Regions from separate parts of the Pseudoalteromonas sp. GABNS16E genome, predicted to be linked through region 2. Evidence: predicted binding sites of a transcription regulator. Region 2 holds the regulator's gene; the other holds the start of a gene.
What was found. The regulator MetJ, encoded in region 2, represses methionine synthesis genes. The targets are predictions, from matches to a motif close to TAGACGTCTAGACGTCTA.

Region 1: a site for MetJ is predicted at 5,852-5,869, ahead of PSI06_RS06010 (methylenetetrahydrofolate reductase). Genes of this name have one in related genera too.

What each region holds. Positions count from the first base shown of each region.
Region 1 covers NZ_JAQREZ010000009.1:86,212-94,581, forward strand. Annotated here, with positions in the region: gene gltX (glutamate--tRNA ligase) at 1-439, shown strand, start outside; gene PSI06_RS05985 (2OG-Fe(II) oxygenase) at 601-900, shown strand; gene PSI06_RS05990 (hypothetical protein) at 905-1,297, opposite strand; gene PSI06_RS05995 (DUF3581 domain-containing protein) at 1,465-2,166, shown strand; gene PSI06_RS06000 (DEAD/DEAH box helicase) at 2,491-3,741, shown strand; gene PSI06_RS06005 (sensor domain-containing diguanylate cyclase) at 3,797-4,774, shown strand; gene PSI06_RS06010 (methylenetetrahydrofolate reductase) at 4,852-5,808, opposite strand; gene PSI06_RS06015 (M16 family metallopeptidase) at 6,068-8,370, shown strand, end outside.
Region 2 covers NZ_JAQREZ010000001.1:164,948-173,317, forward strand. Annotated here, with positions in the region: gene hslU (HslU--HslV peptidase ATPase subunit) at 1-231, opposite strand, end outside; gene hslV (ATP-dependent protease subunit HslV) at 243-761, opposite strand; gene PSI06_RS00725 (SPOR domain-containing protein) at 841-1,368, opposite strand; gene priA (primosomal protein N') at 1,380-3,566, opposite strand; gene rpmE (50S ribosomal protein L31) at 3,799-4,014, shown strand; gene PSI06_RS00740 (malic enzyme-like NAD(P)-binding protein) at 4,534-5,775, shown strand; gene metJ (met regulon transcriptional regulator MetJ) at 5,837-6,157, opposite strand; gene metB (cystathionine gamma-synthase) at 6,426-7,673, shown strand; gene metL (bifunctional aspartate kinase/homoserine dehydrogenase II) at 7,680-8,370, shown strand, end outside.

The sequences.
Region 1 (8,370 bases), on a different contig from region 2:
TAAAGTATTACCAGAAGCTAAAACGCGCATTAATACGCTTTCAGACATGGTTGATTTAGCAGGGCATTTTGTAGGCGGCATTCCAACTTACGACCCTGCACTGTTAACGGCGGGCAAAGCTGACGAAAACGTAATACGCCAAGCGCTACAGTTTTTTGTATGGCAGCTTGAAGGTTTACGTAGTTTTGATAAGTCAGCTATTTTTGCCATTGCAAAAGAAGTTGCTACATTCCACGAGCTTAAAATTAAAGACTTTTTAGAGCCAATATTTGTAGCAATCACGGGTAAAACGTCTTCAACGTCAGTACTTGATGCAATGGAAATTTTAGGCTCAGACTTATCACGTGCGCGTTTACGTGTAGCGCTTGCTCATTTAGGCATTTCTAAAAAGCAGGCTAAAAATATTGAGCGTGCGTACCGCACATACCCAAGTGCATAATCTTTAGTCATACTTTATAAAAAGCCGAGCTTATTAATTAAGCTCGGCTTTTTTGTTTCAGGCTGTTTGGCTATATGTCATCGCGTTTTGATATTGTTTAGCGCAAGCAGTGGCGCTTTAGCAAATGCTACAATGCTGCATGTAAATTAAAAGGAGGCAGCATGATTGCACCTGTAAAAAACAAAGCTTTATTTAGCAGTAATGCCTTTTCAATAAACCTAGTTACTTATCCTACACATCACAGTGTGATGAACCATATAGACCCAGTACAGCAAGGGCGCTACTACAAACTTAATTTTGTACTAGTAAAACCTAAAGCTGGTGGGGTTTTTAAATGCTTAAAATGCATTATTAATTGGTTTAACCGCGTGTATTTATTTAGACCCGACAAATACGAGCATAGCGTTTCTAAAATTGAGTCGGGAAAGCGCGTACTACTAAGCTTTGCGCTTAATATATAATTTATTAATAGTCGTAAGCCTGTCCGCTGCATAAAACAGACAGGTCACAATACGATACAGAGATTTCGCTACAAGAATTTATAGTGAAGGCATTACCGCCTCTGCGCATTGCATCTGCTTTAAGTAAATCTATAGCATTTGATTTTAAGCGATTGTAGCTTATATTATTGTCGCCTCTACCGTCGCCATTGCAGCTTTCGCCTTCTATTCGGCCTAAAAGTGTGGCGCCACTTTCGTGTGCTTCTTGGTCGCTATAAAACTGTTGTAAATCTCGTTTTTTAACGTACGTACCAATTTCCTCAGATAAAACATCGTTATCTATATCGGTATGAAAAGTCACGCTAGAACATCCAGCCAAAGTAGTGAGTACGCTTATTACTGCAAAAACACGTAACATAATAATTAGTCCCTTATTTAGTTTGGTACCTAAATTACTAACTAAAACAGGTGTGTGCAACATTTATTCTTAAGTTAATTGTATGAATTTGTAAGTGATTCGACCTCTCTTTAAATTTTTTCTGGTAGTATGGGCAGGTTATAAGCAGTTTAAGCAGTGAACAATCTATGTTAAGTCCTTACTTTCAGCAGCATGCTGATTATGTTTCTATCTCTCGTGAGCAAGGGTGTCGTTTCGCAAAGTGCGTTGCAGATGATTACAACCCACTTCATGACAAAGATGCCAAAAAGTTTTGCGCGCCAGGAGACTTACTTTTTTCTTTAGTGTTAGACCGCTACGGTATAAGTGAGCGAATGGAATTTACCTTTGCCGGTATGGTTGATGAAAACACCAAACTTAATTTCCCAGAAGGGGATGACGAGTTTGATGTAACCAACGGCGACAAAGTAATTTTAAAGGTAAAACGCGAAGGTAAAACCAGCAAATGCCCAACACTTACAAACAGCTTAATAAAAAACTATGTTGAGTTTTCTGGTGCTGCATTTCCGCACGTAATTATTCCGCTAATGGGTAAGCAAGATGTAATGATCAACCCAGCGCGCCCTATGGTTATTTACGAGTCGATGATCATTAACCTTGATAACATCAATATTCAAGCGCCAACCCTTGAGTTTGCTGAGCCAAGTTTTGAGTACACGGGTAAGCGCGGCAAAATTACCTTGCGCTTTAATTTACTAGAAAACGGCGAAAAAGTGGGTTTTGGTGAAAAGCACATGGTGGTGTCGGGTATTCGTGAATACTGCCAAGCAACGGTTGATGATTTAATCGCGTTTTATAATGAGCGAAAAGCCACCTTAAAACCGGCCTAACGTTATTAAATTATAATACCAATCCGCAATAATACTTAATCATTTTTAGGGGTTAAAAGTGTTGCTATCTGCGTTAAAAAATTCTCATTTAGAACAACTAAATAGCGAATTTTTTGCCTAGCTATCAACACGTTTATCTGTCCTCAAAATAGATCACTTAATTAAGCGGATTGGTATAAAAAGGGCGCTAAATACATTGTTATTTAGCGCCTTTTTTATTGATTAGCGAATGCAGCTAGGCTGAATACTTTTCTGAGCTGGTTAATTTACGCAGTACCGTAATATGCGTACAATAGCGCTCTTTGTTATTTTAAAGCTAAGCCTATGTCTGCCACATCGTTCTCATCTCTTAAACTCGATTCGTTATTACTAACCGCAATTGAGCAAAATAATTACACCACGCCTACCGCAATTCAGGTTAAAACTATCCCGCACATATTAGCGGGCAGCGATGTAATGGGCAGCGCGCAAACAGGCACAGGTAAAACAGCCGCCTTTGTATTACCACTACTACATAAGCTTTTAAATACACCAAAAAAAGATGAGCCAGGCATAGCCCGAGTGGTTATTTTAACGCCCACGCGTGAGCTTGCTCAGCAAGTGTTTGCAAGCTTTGAAAAATACGCTCAAGGCACAAATATTCAAGGCGCTTTAGCGTATGGCGGTGCAAGTATTGGCCCGCAAATTAAAGCGCTTAAAACGGCGCAAGTGATAGTCGCAACGCCTGGGCGTTTACTTGATCATATCGTTAAAGGCAGTGTGGTGCTTTCAAGTGTTGATTCGTTAGTATTTGATGAAGCCGACCGCATGCTGGATATGGGCTTTATTGATGAAATAAAACGTATTTTGCGCCACATTCCAGGCGATCGCCAAACCTTATTGTTCTCAGCCACATTCGATGACAGCGTGTTTGAGCTGAGTAAAAAACTACTTAAAAACCCCGAGCTGATTGAAGTTGATAAACGTAACTCAGCCGCGGTTGAAGTAGAGCAAGTTATTTACGCAGTAGATGAAGAGCGAAAGCGCGAGCTTGTATCACACATGATTGGCATGAAAAACTGGCGCCAAGTACTTATATTTACACGTACCAAACAAATGGCCGATAAACTTGCCAAAGAGATGTGTAAAGACGGCTTAAAAACAGAGTCTATCCATGGCGATAAATCACAAGGTGCGCGCGACCGTGCATTACAAAACTTTAAAGAAGGCACAACGCGGGTTTTAGTTGCCACCGATGTAGCTGCCCGCGGTTTAGATATTCCAGCGCTTAAATATGTAATAAACTTTGAGCTACCTTACATAGCAGAAGATTACGTACACCGAATTGGCCGTACGGGGCGCGCTGGCGAGCAAGGCCTTGCCATGTCGCTGGTAAGTATTGACGAGCAATGGTTATTGGAAGAAATTGAAGTGCTACTGGATACCCGTTTAGCACCACAATGGCTAGAAGGTTACGAGCCTGATTTAAACAAGCCCCCTAAAGATAACCGTAAAAACACCAACAAAGCGCGTAAAGATCGCGATAAAAAGCGCATTACCGGGCAAAGAGCACCAAGTAAACGCCGCAGAAAGTAGCCTTAAACATATTTATTTGGCTATACTAAGGCCACTAAATAGCTGAGGTATAGTTATGTTTGAAACAGAACAGTGGGCGTTTTCTGGTGTCGATGGCCAAATATCATTACATAAATGGCAAAAAACCATTGATCTTATTACGGGGCTTTTTTCGGCCCCCTCTGGTTATATAGTTCAGGCTACTAGTAAAGGTTATCGTGTAGTTATTAGAGCTAATGAAGGTGGCTCACACTTTGAAACCAACCCTATACTCCCTCCCGAAACTCCCTTATTTTGTAAATATGTAGCCGAAAACAACAACACTTTGTATGTTAGCGATACCCGCAGCGATACGCAGTGGAATACCATGCCCGAGGTTATTGAAGATGGCGTTGAATCCTACCTAGGCTTGCCAATTCACTGGCCTGAAGGTGAAGTATTTGGCACCTTGTGTTTAAAAGATTCAAAAAAAACCAGTTACACCGATGAATATTTTGAGCTAATAGAGCAGCTTCGTGATTTAATTGAAGACGATTTAGCGCTTATTTATAGCTTTGAGCAAATGCGCGAAATAGCCATGCTTGACCCGCTTACCAATATTTATAATCGCCGTGCACTTAGCTTACTTGCCCAACACAAACTTAATTTAGCGCTGCGTTTAGGTTTTGATGTGTGTTGCTTGTTTATTGATATAAACGACTTTAAAAAACTAAACGACACTTATGGCCATGAAATAGGCGATCAAGCGTTAATCCTCTTAGCAAATACCTTAAAAACACATTTAAGAGAGGCTGATATAGTAGGGCGTTTAGGCGGCGATGAATTTGTAGCAGTAATGCAAATTAGTGATAGAAGTAAGCTTAGCCATATTATTGATAAAATAAAAATTGAGTATAAAAACGCACTATTAGAAAACAACGTATGCGCGCTGACACTTAGCATAGGCGAAAGTTTTACTAATAAACAAAAGCAACCTTTTGATACGTTATTAAATTTGGCCGATCACCAAATGTATAAAAATAAACAAGCGTACAAATTGGCTAAAAAAGCATAATTATAAAAGTAATACACTTAAACATAGCAACAAAAAAGCAAGCCATTAGGCTTGCTATAAAGGGTGTGAATAAGGCGTTAAGCGATTTGTTTTTCGGCTAGGTTTAATTCCATGATGGCTTTTAATAAACGGTATAAGTTTATTGATGCGTCAATTTCTTCTTTACGGTTTGTTAAGCTTTCAATATTTAAGCCCAGTGGCACATCTAGGTGCGCACAGCTTTTGAGTATTAGGTCGAGATTTTCTCGGCAAATACGTACAGATTCACTTAAGGTATTGTCTGCATCAAGCATGCGCCATTTAGTGGCCTCTGGCACTGAGATACCCAACCATTGCATAAACTCTAAGGTTTTATCGCCACCGCACGGCGTAAACGTTAAAATAATCCGTTTTGGTGTAATACCCTGTGCTTTACAGGTACGCGCGTAACTTGTTATTAGCTCTATAGTTGCTTGCGCGTCGTAAACCGCTTGCGATATAAAAAACTGACAACCTTGTGCTGTTTTTTCTATAAGGCGCTCGTGTTCATTTCGCTTACTTGAATGTCGCTCAGCAATGGTAACGCCCCCTAAAAAGAAGTCATCACTTTGCTCTGCCAATGTTTTATAGGCATCGGGCAAGCTTAGTTTTATATCACCTACCGATGAGGGGCTACCCACTAAAACGACATTTTTTAAATCGTAGTCGTTTTTAGTTTCATCCAACCAGCCTTTAAACTCCTCTACACCACGTTGTGCCACACTTTTGTAAGTAATGACATCTGGAGCAGATAAATTACGTAGTAAGTGACTGTATTCACGTGGGTCTACAGTTTGTTTAAACGGAAATGGGCGTGCTTTATCTGTACGGCTACTTTCATCTTGAATGTCGTAAATTATCACGCCGTCGTATTCAATTTCGTGTAAGCGAGCAAGTAGTTTTTCTGCAATGATTTTTAGTTGCGCTTTATCAGTACCAATTTTAGGTGGAGTAGTACCAATAAGATAAACACCTTGATTGGTGTCTTCTATTTTTTCTTGTAGTGATAAAGCCATAATCCTCATTCCAGCTTAGTCCAATGTATGTAATTTAATATAGCAGCCATTTAGACGTCTAGATAGATTTATTTAGTGAAAGTTTTTCAATCAACTTGAGCTTTTTTCATACTTAAATGTTTTTAAAATAGGGAATTGACACAGTTGTTTACATTATAAATAGCCGATGGACTCTTATATTTAGTGGCTTTGGGGCATACTCTAAGCGAGTTAGTATTAAACCTAATAACAAATTTGCTCAATTTAAAAAGGGATAACAATGAAATTTAAATTACTAGCAACAAGCTTAGCGGTATCGCTGGCACTAACAGGCTGCGCAACACAGCAAAGCGAAAACACCCAAACGGCACAACAACAGCAAACAACAAAAGCTGACGAACGTGTATTTTCGCAAGAGTACTTAATCGAAGAGCTTGATAACGGCTTACGCGTAATGGTTGTTAAAACTGATTACCCCGATGTCGTCTCGCTGCAAATTCCGGTATCGGTTGGCTCGCGTAATGAAGTAAAAGCAGGTAAAACCGGTTTTGCTCACTTTTTTGAGCACATGATGTTTAAAGGCTCTAAAAAATTTCCGCAAGACGAATACACTGCCATATTTAAAAATGCAGGGGTCGATAACCGTGCTTACACCACTAACGATTACACAAACTACCATTTAAACTTTTCAAAGCAGCACCTTGATAAAGTACTTGAAATTGAAGCCGATATTTTTCAAAACTTAACCTACACCGAAGAGCAATTTAGAACCGAAGCGCTAACGGTTAAAGGGGAATATTTAAAAAATAACGCCAGCCCAATTCGTAAGTTATTGAGCGCAGTACGCGAAGAAGCGTTTGATACGCACACTTATAAACATACCACCATGGGCTTTTTTGAAGATATAGAAGCCATGCCAGATCAAATGGCGTATGGTAAAGAATTTTTTGATAAGTTTTATAAGCCTGAATATGTATCGCTAGTGATTGTGGGCGATGTTGACCCACAAGCTACAATGGCTATGGTTAAAAAACATTGGGGTGGCTGGGAAAAAGGCGATTACGTTGCCGATATTAAAGCTGAGCCTGCGCAGCAAGCACCTAAATATGTACATGAGAAAAACGAAGGTTTGCCTGGTCATTGGTTGCTTGTATCTTACAAAGGTGCTGCATGGGAGCCTGCTAAAAAGGACAGAGCCGCACTTGATTTAATCTCACAGCTTTATTTTTCTAATAACTCCGATTTATACCAAGAGCTAGTTGTTGATAAACAAATAGCGAGTCAAATGTTTACCTACAATCCAGAGACAAAAGATCCTGGCTTACTGCATGTGTTTGTAAAAGTAGAAAACGAAGATGATTTAGCAAAAGCACGCGATGCTATTAACCGCACTTACGCAAAAGCACGTACCGAACTTGTTGATGAGCAAAAACTAAGTGATTTAAAGTCTAACCTTAAATACAGCTTTATTAACGGCTTAGATTCATCACAAGCGATTGCATCAACCCTTGCAAGTTATATGCATTTTGAGCGCGACCCAGAGGTTATTAACCAGCTTTATAAATCGGCCGACAACATCACAGCACAAGACATTAAAGCTGTGGCTAATAAATATTTTGTAGATGACGCGCGTACTACCGTAACTATGTCGGCACTTGATAAAGCGCCAGGGTTTGAACAAGAAACAAGCTTAAACGCATTAGTAGCTAAGCGTGATAAAGCGCCAGAGGCACCCGTATTTAAAGTGCTTGATAAAACGAATAGCTCGCCGCTGATTGATGTAAACTTTTTATTCAATACAGGGGCTGCTGCAGACCCGCAAGGTAAAAAAGGGGTTGCTGCGCTCACCGCCGCTATGCTTGCTCAAGGTGGCTCGCAAAGTACGAGTTACAAAGACATACAAAAAGCGCTTTATCCGCTTGCTGGCAGCTTTGGTTATCAAATAGATAAAGAAATGCTGTCATTCCAAGGGCGCATTCATAAAGATAACGCTGCCACATGGTATGCGCTTGTAAGCGATCAGTTACTTAACCCAGGCTTTAGAGACGATGACTTTAAACGCCTTAAAAAAGAAATGATCGACGGTATTAAGTCGGGCTTAAAAGCCTCTAACGATGAAGAGCTAGGTAAAGAAGTGCTTTACAGCGCACTTTACAAAGATCACCCATACGAAAGCTACAATTACGGTGATATTTCGGATTTAGAAGCACTAACGCTTGATGATGTAAAAGCATTTTACAACACAGAGCTTACCCAATCTAAACTAACACTGGGTTTAATTGGCGCTGTGCCAAAAGCGCTTAAAACCGAAATCATGAGCGACTTAGCAACCTTACCTAAAGGCGAGCAAAGCCGTTTAAGTATTCCTGATGCGCCAGAGCTTGAAGGCCACCATGCCACGATTGTAGAAAAGTCGGCGCAATCTACTGCGGTATCGTTTGGTTTCCCAATTGATACTATTCGTAGTAGTGAAGATTGGACAGCCCTTTGGCTGGTGCGTTCGTACTTTGGTGAGCACCGTAGTTCTAACTCATACCTGTATGAGCGAATTCGTCAAACACGTGGTATGAACTACGGCGATTA
Region 2 (8,370 bases):
AGGCGCATTAGCGAGTTTAGCTAAACGGCGGGCAATTTCAGTTTTACCGACACCTGTTGGGCCAATCATTAAAATGTTTTTAGGGGTTACTTCGCTGCGTAAGTCATCGTTTAGTTGCATACGGCGCCAGCGATTACGCAGGGCAATAGCCACGGCTTTTTTAGCATTAGCTTGACCAATAATATGCTGATCTAACTCGTGTACAATTTCTCTTGGGGTCATAGCAGACATAATGGGTCCTATTATAATTCTTCGATTGTTTGGAAGTTGTTGGTAAATACACAGATGTTGCCAGCAATGGTCAGGCTTTTTTCTACGATATCGCGAGCGCTTAAATCGGTGTTTTCTAATAGGGCAGTGGCTGCTGATTGAGCAAAGTTACCACCGCTACCAATGGCAATTAAATCGTTTTCTGGCTGCACTACATCACCATTACCGGTGATAATTAGTGAAGCAGTTTCATCTGCAACCGCAAGGAGTGCCTCAAGCTTGCGTAAAGCTCTGTCACTACGCCAGTCTTTGGCCATTTCTACAGCGGCTTTAGTGAGGTTACCTTGGTGCATTTCTAGTTTGCTTTCAAAGCGTTCGAAAAGGGTAAAGGCATCAGCAGTACCGCCGGCAAAACCAGCAATTACTTTGCCATTATAAAGGCGTCGAACTTTACGGGCGTTGCCCTTCATTACGGTATTACCAAGTGAAACTTGGCCGTCGCCACCAATTACTACTTTATTGTCGCGGCGTACACTTACGATAGTGGTCATGTTATTCCTCATCATCAAGCTGCGGGGGCAGCTTGTAAAAAACGATTATGATGAGGTTATATGGGTGAATGGACTAATTTCAAGTCCAGCCCCAAATTCCGCAGCTAACAACATGCACTCGCTTGAGTTTGTTTTTGTCGCTTTCGGCTTGGCGCTTTGTTTTATAAGGGCCTAAACGCACTTTATACCAAACACCATTAGTACCTGTGGTCTTTTTAATTTCAGAAATTAAGCCCGCAAAGGCAATTTTAGCTTTGAGGGTTTCGGCTTGTGCGTGTGTTCTAAACGACCCACACTGCATAACATAGGGGCCTTTTTGCTCAATTTCTCTTACTTCAACTTGGATCTCGTGCTCTTTAATTTCTTCAATGAACTTAGGGGCGCGAGGTTTAGCTATTTCTACTTTTTCAGCTGTTTTAGGGTGCGCCTGCTGCTCAACAAGCTCAGGGTCGGCGTTATTTTTAATAAACCATAAGCCGTAAGCAAAGCAGCCTACAAGCAAAACAGTAATAACAACTAAAAGTATAGGAAATGGTTTTTTAGCAGGGGCTTGCTTGGTGTTTTTTCTACCCGCTGGTTTTTTATTAATATAATCGTGCTGTGCCATTTGGCTTTAACCTAAATCATGTCTATAGGGTCAACATCAAGGCTCCAGCGCACTTTTTGTGCAAGTTTGCTGGTGCTTAAATAGTCGACCATTTGCGCAAGATACTGATGCAATACTTTGCGGTCTTGCGCTTGAATATGCAATTGAAACCGGTACATACCCGCCACTCTTTCTAGTGGGGCAGGAATTGGACCGAGCAATTGTATACCAGATACACCGTTAACAGGAACCAAATCCGTCAAAAAATCGACAACGAGCTTAATACTGTGCCCTTGTGCTCTAACTATAGCCATATTAGTAATGGGTGGAAGGTCGGCATCATCACGCTCACTTAAAGCAAAGCGGGCAAAATCTTGGTAGCCATTATTTACTAAGTCTTGCAATAAAGGGTGTTCAGGAAAGTGGGTTTGCAGTAATACTTGGCCTGGCTCACCAGAGCGACCTGCGCGCCCAGCAACTTGAGTTACCAGCTGGGCTAAATGCTCTGTGGCTCTAAAATCGCACGAGTACAAACCGCTATCTACATCTAATATAAGCACTAAGCTAACATCGGCAAAATGATGACCTTTAGCCAACATTTGTGTGCCCACTAAAATACGCGCCCCGCCTTGGTTTATCACCTCTAAGGCTTTTTCTAAGCTCCCTTTACGGCGGGTTGAATCGCGGTCGATGCGGGTTACGGGTGTATCGGGGAATTCACTCGATAAAAACTCTTCAATTTGTTCGGTGCCTTTACCGTTAGGAAAAATTTGTGTGCTACCGCAATCAGGACACTGGTGAGGTACTGGGTGTTGCTCCCCACAGTGGTGGCAAATCATTTGGCCAATGGCTTTATGAAAGGTTGCGCTGGTGCTGCAGCGATTACACTCACTCAACCACCCGCATTCGTGACAAATTAGCGTAGGAGAAAAGCCACGACGATTTAAAAACACCATAACTTGCTTACCACGGTTTAAATGTTGGCGCATAGTGGCAAGACTTGCGTGTGCAATACCGGCTTGGTCGGGCTGGCCTTTCATATCGAGCAACATAAACTGATTATCGGTCGCAGTTTGTGCGCGCTCTGTAAGGCTTAAAAGTTGGTATTTGTTGTTTATAGCTTTGTGCAGTGTTTCGAGCGCAGGGGTGGCACTGCCTAAAATAAGCGGTATTTTGTGCTGAAATGCCCGATAAGCGGCTAAATCGCGTGCGTGGTAGCGTAAGGTATCTTGCTGTTTAAACGATGAGTCATGCTCTTCATCAACCACTATCATTCCTAACTTTAAAAAAGGTAGAAAAATACTCGAACGGGTACCTATTACAATAGCGCAGCTGCCTTTTTCGCAAAAACGCCATGTTTGCAAGCGTTCGTTATCGGTTAGGGCAGAGTGCCATAGCATAATTGGCGTATCGGGAAAGCGACGACGAAATCGGTTAACAGTTTGTGGCGTTAAGCCTATTTCAGGCACCAAAACTAAGGCTTGCTCGCCACGTTTAAGGACTTCTTCTAGGCATTGTAAATACACTTCGGTTTTACCACTGCCTGTTACACCTTCTAATAAAAAGCTCTTAAAGCCAACACTTTGATTTATTGTAGTGCACGCTACGGCTTGCTCTTTATTAAGTACTGGCTTGGTGCCGACTGTGGGCGCAACGCTTTGCCATTGATTATCATGCTCAATGCTTTGGGTTATAAGCTCTTTATCTATTAAGGCATCTATTGTTTTTTTACTAAAGCCGAGCGCTTTTAGCTCGGTTACCGACGACTTACCCGATTGCGCGAGTTGCTTTAGTAAATTTAACTGAGTTTTCGCTTTTAACGATGGAACCTTTGCGCCTTTTTCGGTAAGGCTAACCATGTTAATGCTGGTTTTATCTGGGTTTTCACCTTGGCGAAGCGCACCTGGCAGTGCAATGTGTATGGTTTCGCCGAGCGGATAGCAATAATAGCGTGCAGTAAAGCTAAGCAGTTCTAAATGCTGTGATGATAAAATAGGGGTTTGGTCAATAACCTCAGTAACCGCTTTAATTTTGTTCTCTGGCACGTCGGTATGCGTTTTAAGTGCAAGAACAACCGCTACTTTCTTTTGATTGCCAAAGGGTACTAAAACACGCATCCCTGGCATAATAGGCGCCGAGGGCGAGATGAGCTGTTCATCTATTTTATAATCAAAGGTGCGTGGCAACGGAACTTTAATAGCAACTTCAACAAAACGCATAACAACTCATGTGATAAAGGGTAATAGCTTAATGTACTAAAAATAAGGCTAAAAACCTACATACAAATGGATGCGGTAGCGCTGGTTGGTTACTTTTTTGGCAAAAAGCGTAATTAAAGCTTGTGCGGGGCAAGCTAGTTGGATAAAATCCGCGGCCTATAAATTTGTTTTAACGACGTATGGTGCCAGACTTCGGGTTTGGAGAGCGATGCGGCCTTAACTAGAGGTTCCTATGAAAGAAGGTATTCACCCTAAGTACGAAGCAATTTCTGCAACATGTTCATGCGGAAACAAATTCGAAACTCGTTCTACTCTTTGTAAAGACATTCACCTAGACGTATGTTCTGCGTGTCACCCGTTTTACACTGGTAAGCAAAAGATTTTAGACACTGGCGGCCGTGTTGATCGCTTCAACAAGCGCTTCGGTGCACTTAGCAGCAAGAAGTAATTATTGCTGTTTAGTAAAAAAAGCACCTTCGGGTGCTTTTTTTGTGCCTAAAATTCATCATTTTTACTAAAAAATCACCGATTGTTGCCGTACTATGTGTGCATAACTATTTCCTGTTCTTATTCTGAATATGCATAAACCTTTGCAGACAAACTCACAATTCTTCTCTATATTTTTATACGTTAATTTTTAACCAAGCTGCTAAAAGTGCTTATCGTGGCGATATTTGTTTTTAACGGTGATAAACGCGCCATATTGGTGCATTTTACTATTTTAATATTCTGCTATTTTACAAAAATATTGGCAGGGCAAAATGAACCTCAAAAAGCACTTTTTGAATGAATTTTTATTTGTTTAATATTGATAACTTTTAGCGAAGTTGCTGATAAATCACTTAAAATTAACGGATATAGCATATAACAGGATAGACCTGATATTGCTTGGAATTTAAAAATAATAAGAGTATCTTAGCCCCATACTCCCTCTCACTTAACTTAAATTGCAGGATACCATCGCGTTATGTCAGATTTTCGTGAACAAGCATTACACTACCACTCTCACCCCGTTCCAGGCAAAATCAGCATTGAGCTAACAAAACCAGCCGAAACGGTGCAAGACTTAGCATTAGCATACAGCCCTGGTGTTGCAGAGCCTGTGCGCGAAATTGCAGCAGACCCAGCCAATGCATATAAATATACCGGTAAAGGTAATATGGTTGCGGTGATCAGTAATGGTACGGCAATTTTAGGTTTGGGTAATTTGGGGCCTTTAGCCTCTAAACCTGTTATGGAAGGTAAGGCGCTTTTATTTAAACGTTTTGCTGGCTTAGATTCTATTGATATTGAAGTTAAGCATCGCACCACCGAAGACTTTATAAATACAGTGGCTAATATTGCAGACACGTTTGGTGGTATTAACTTAGAAGATATTAAAGCGCCAGAGTGTTTTGAAATTGAAAAAGCACTTATTGAGCGTTGCAGTATTCCGGTTTTTCATGATGACCAACACGGTACCGCTATTGTAACTGCGGCAGGTATGCTTAACGCCTTAGAAGTGCAGGGCAAATCAATAGAAGATGCCATTATTGTATGTTTAGGTGCAGGCGCTGCAGCGGTTGCTTGTATGGAGCTGTTAATTAAGTGTGGTGCACTGCGCGAACATATTTATATGCTAGACCGCAAAGGGGTTATTCATACTCGCCGCGATGACTTAAACGAATACAAACAGCTTTTTGCTAACAATACAGATAAGCGTACTCTACAAGATGTAATTGCTGATGCTGATGTGTTTGTAGGTGTATCGGGTCCTAACTTACTTGCACCTGAAGATCTAAAACTAATGGCTGATAAGCCAGTGGTGTTTGCATGTTCAAACCCAGATCCTGAAATTGCACCTGAGCTTGCGCACAGTGCACGTAAAGACTTAATTATGGCAACGGGGCGTTCTGATTTCCCTAACCAAGTTAATAATGTTTTATGTTTCCCGTTTATTTTCCGTGGTGCACTTGATGTACGTGCAAGCGCAATTAACGATGAAATGAAAATAGCGGCTGTTGAAGCTATTCGTAGTATTGCTAAAGAGCCAGTGCCTGAGCAAGTATTAAAAGCAGCGGGTGTAGAAAAGCTCGAATTTGGTGCAGACTACATTATTCCTAAACCTATGGACCCGCGTTTATTACCACGTATAGCCAAGGCGGTTGCTATTGCTGCTGTTGAGTCGGGCGTGGCACAAATTGACTTACCGGAAAATTATATGGCGTAATATATAGCGCTGAAACAAAAAAACCTCAGCATGCTGAGGTTTTTTTGTTTAAAAAGACGTTTTATTCTTCGTCTAAAATAGGCACTTCTAAACCCATTTCTTGCATTATTTTTTTAACTTCTTCAGGTACTTTTTCTGCGTTATCTTTACGTAGGTCATCATCATTAGGTAATGGCTGGCCTGTAAAGGCATGCAAAAACGCTTCGCATAGTAACTCGCTGTTTGTTGCATGACGCAGGTTGTTTATTTGACGACGTGTACGCTCATCAGTTAATACTTTTAATACATTTAGCGGGATCGAAACGGTGATCTTTTTAACTTGCTCTGATTTTTTCCCGTGTTCTGCGTATGGGTGAATATACTCACCATTCCATTTAGCCATAAGATGTATCGTTGCCTCAGATTATTAATTTCTCACACGGCGTTAAAAGCGTGTAAATATGCGTGAAATTCTATCGTTTTAAAAAAGATAGTCAAATAATAGATAGCAATCTATCTTAATAAGCTGTCTGTAATAGTAAATACAGCCTCATTGAAGTTTTACGCGTCTGTTATTTTTAGCCATCTAGAGCTTTAAATGCTTTGACTTATTATAATGGATAACTTACTCTTTTAGACGTCTAAACATCCAAATTAATCAGGTGACGAATATGAGCGAAAAAAACAAAGCAACCATTGCTGTACGAAATGGGGTTGATGCCGATAAACATCATGGCGCCGTTGTACCGCCAATTTATTTATCGACGACTTATTCGTTTGCCGATTTTGATACTAAGCGCGCATACGACTATGGACGCAGTGGTAATCCTAATCGCGATATTTTAGCTGACACTCTAGCAGAGCTTGAAGGTGGCGCACGCGGAATTATTACTGCTACGGGCATGGCAGCAGTGCACTTAGCCACACAGTTATTAAATAACGATGATACATTGGTTATTCCTCACGATTGTTATGGCGGCAGCTACCGTTTATTTACGTCGTTAGAAAAGCGCGGCTTGCTTAAACTTAAAGTGCTTGATTTAACTAAACCAGAAAGCCTAGAACAAATTTTAACCATTAAACCTAAATTAATTTGGATAGAAACACCAAGTAACCCTGTGCTGCGCCTAACGGATATTAAAGCCGTGACGGATATAGCAAAACAGTGCGGTGCATTAGTGGCCGCCGATAACACCTTTTTATCACCGGCATTACAAAACCCAATTAAGTTTGGCGTAGATATTGTTGTGCACTCAACCACTAAATATATAAACGGCCATTCTGATGTTGTAGGCGGTGCAGTTGTTGCTGCTACACAAGAGCTTGGTGATGAGCTTGCTTGGTGGGCCAATAACATTGGTATTACCGGCGCACCATTTGATAGCTATTTAACGTTACGTGGTTTACGTACTTTAAATGTGCGTTTAAAACAGCACCAAGAAAATGCCCTGGCAATTGCTAAATACCTAGAAAGCTCTGAGTATGTTAGCCAAGTTTACTACCCAGGCCTTGAATCGCATCCTCAACATGCGCTTGCTAAAGCCCAACAGCTTGGGTTTGGTGGTATGGTTAGTTTTGATATTAAAGGCGATGTGAATGATGCTGCGGCGTTTTTAACAAGCCTTAAAGAATTTAGCTTAGCAGAATCGTTAGGTGGGGTTGAGAGTTTAATTTGTCATCCTGCGACCATGACTCACGCAGGTATGGAAGCTCAAGCACGTTTAGAGGCGGGTGTGGGCGATACGCTAATTCGTATTTCGGTCGGTATTGAAGATGTAGAAGACCTACTGGCTGATTTTGAACGTGTATTTAACTTAGTTAAACCTGGTCAAAATAAAAATGTAGGGCGTGTTGGTAAAGCTGCAGGCAATGCCAATGGTGATGTAAAGCAGCAGGCTGCTCATCCAGCTTTGTGGTGATTGAGTATGGTAAACAGTGTACATAAATTTGGCGGCTCGAGCTTAAGCTCGGGCGAGCGCTATCAAAGTGTGGCAAAAATAATTATTGGCCACACACAGCCTGGCGATTGCGTGGTTGTATCTGCTGCGGGTAAAACCACCGATACATTGGTATCGCTGTGGCAAAGTTATCAACAACAAGATAAGCAAGCCGTTGCTGATATTTTGCTGCAATTGAGTAATCACCAAACGGCATTAATTGAAGAGTTATTAAAAGCCGATGCTAAACACACGGCTTTAGCTGTGTTAGCGCAAGAGCTAAGTGATGTAGCGGAGCAAGCCAGCAAGCAGCAGTTGCAAGAGGCGGCCTTACTGGCGCATGGTGAGCTGTGGTCTGCGCGATTATTGGCAGCCTATTTAACGCAATTAAACATTCAAGCGTGTGCTCATGATGCTAGAGCGCTGTTTAGTGTAACAAGCGGGGAGCTTTTGCATGCGCAAAACAAACAGCAATGCAGCCAAGTTATTGATGCAAATAAAATTAACGTAGTAACAGGGTTTATCGCAGCAAGTGCTGATGGTAAAACAGTTACGCTTGGGCGCAATGGCAGTGATTACAGCGCCACCTTATTAGCCAATTATTGCGACGCACAAAATGTATGTATTTGGACTGATACGCCAGGGGTATTTAGTGCCGACCCACGTAAAGTTGAAAAGG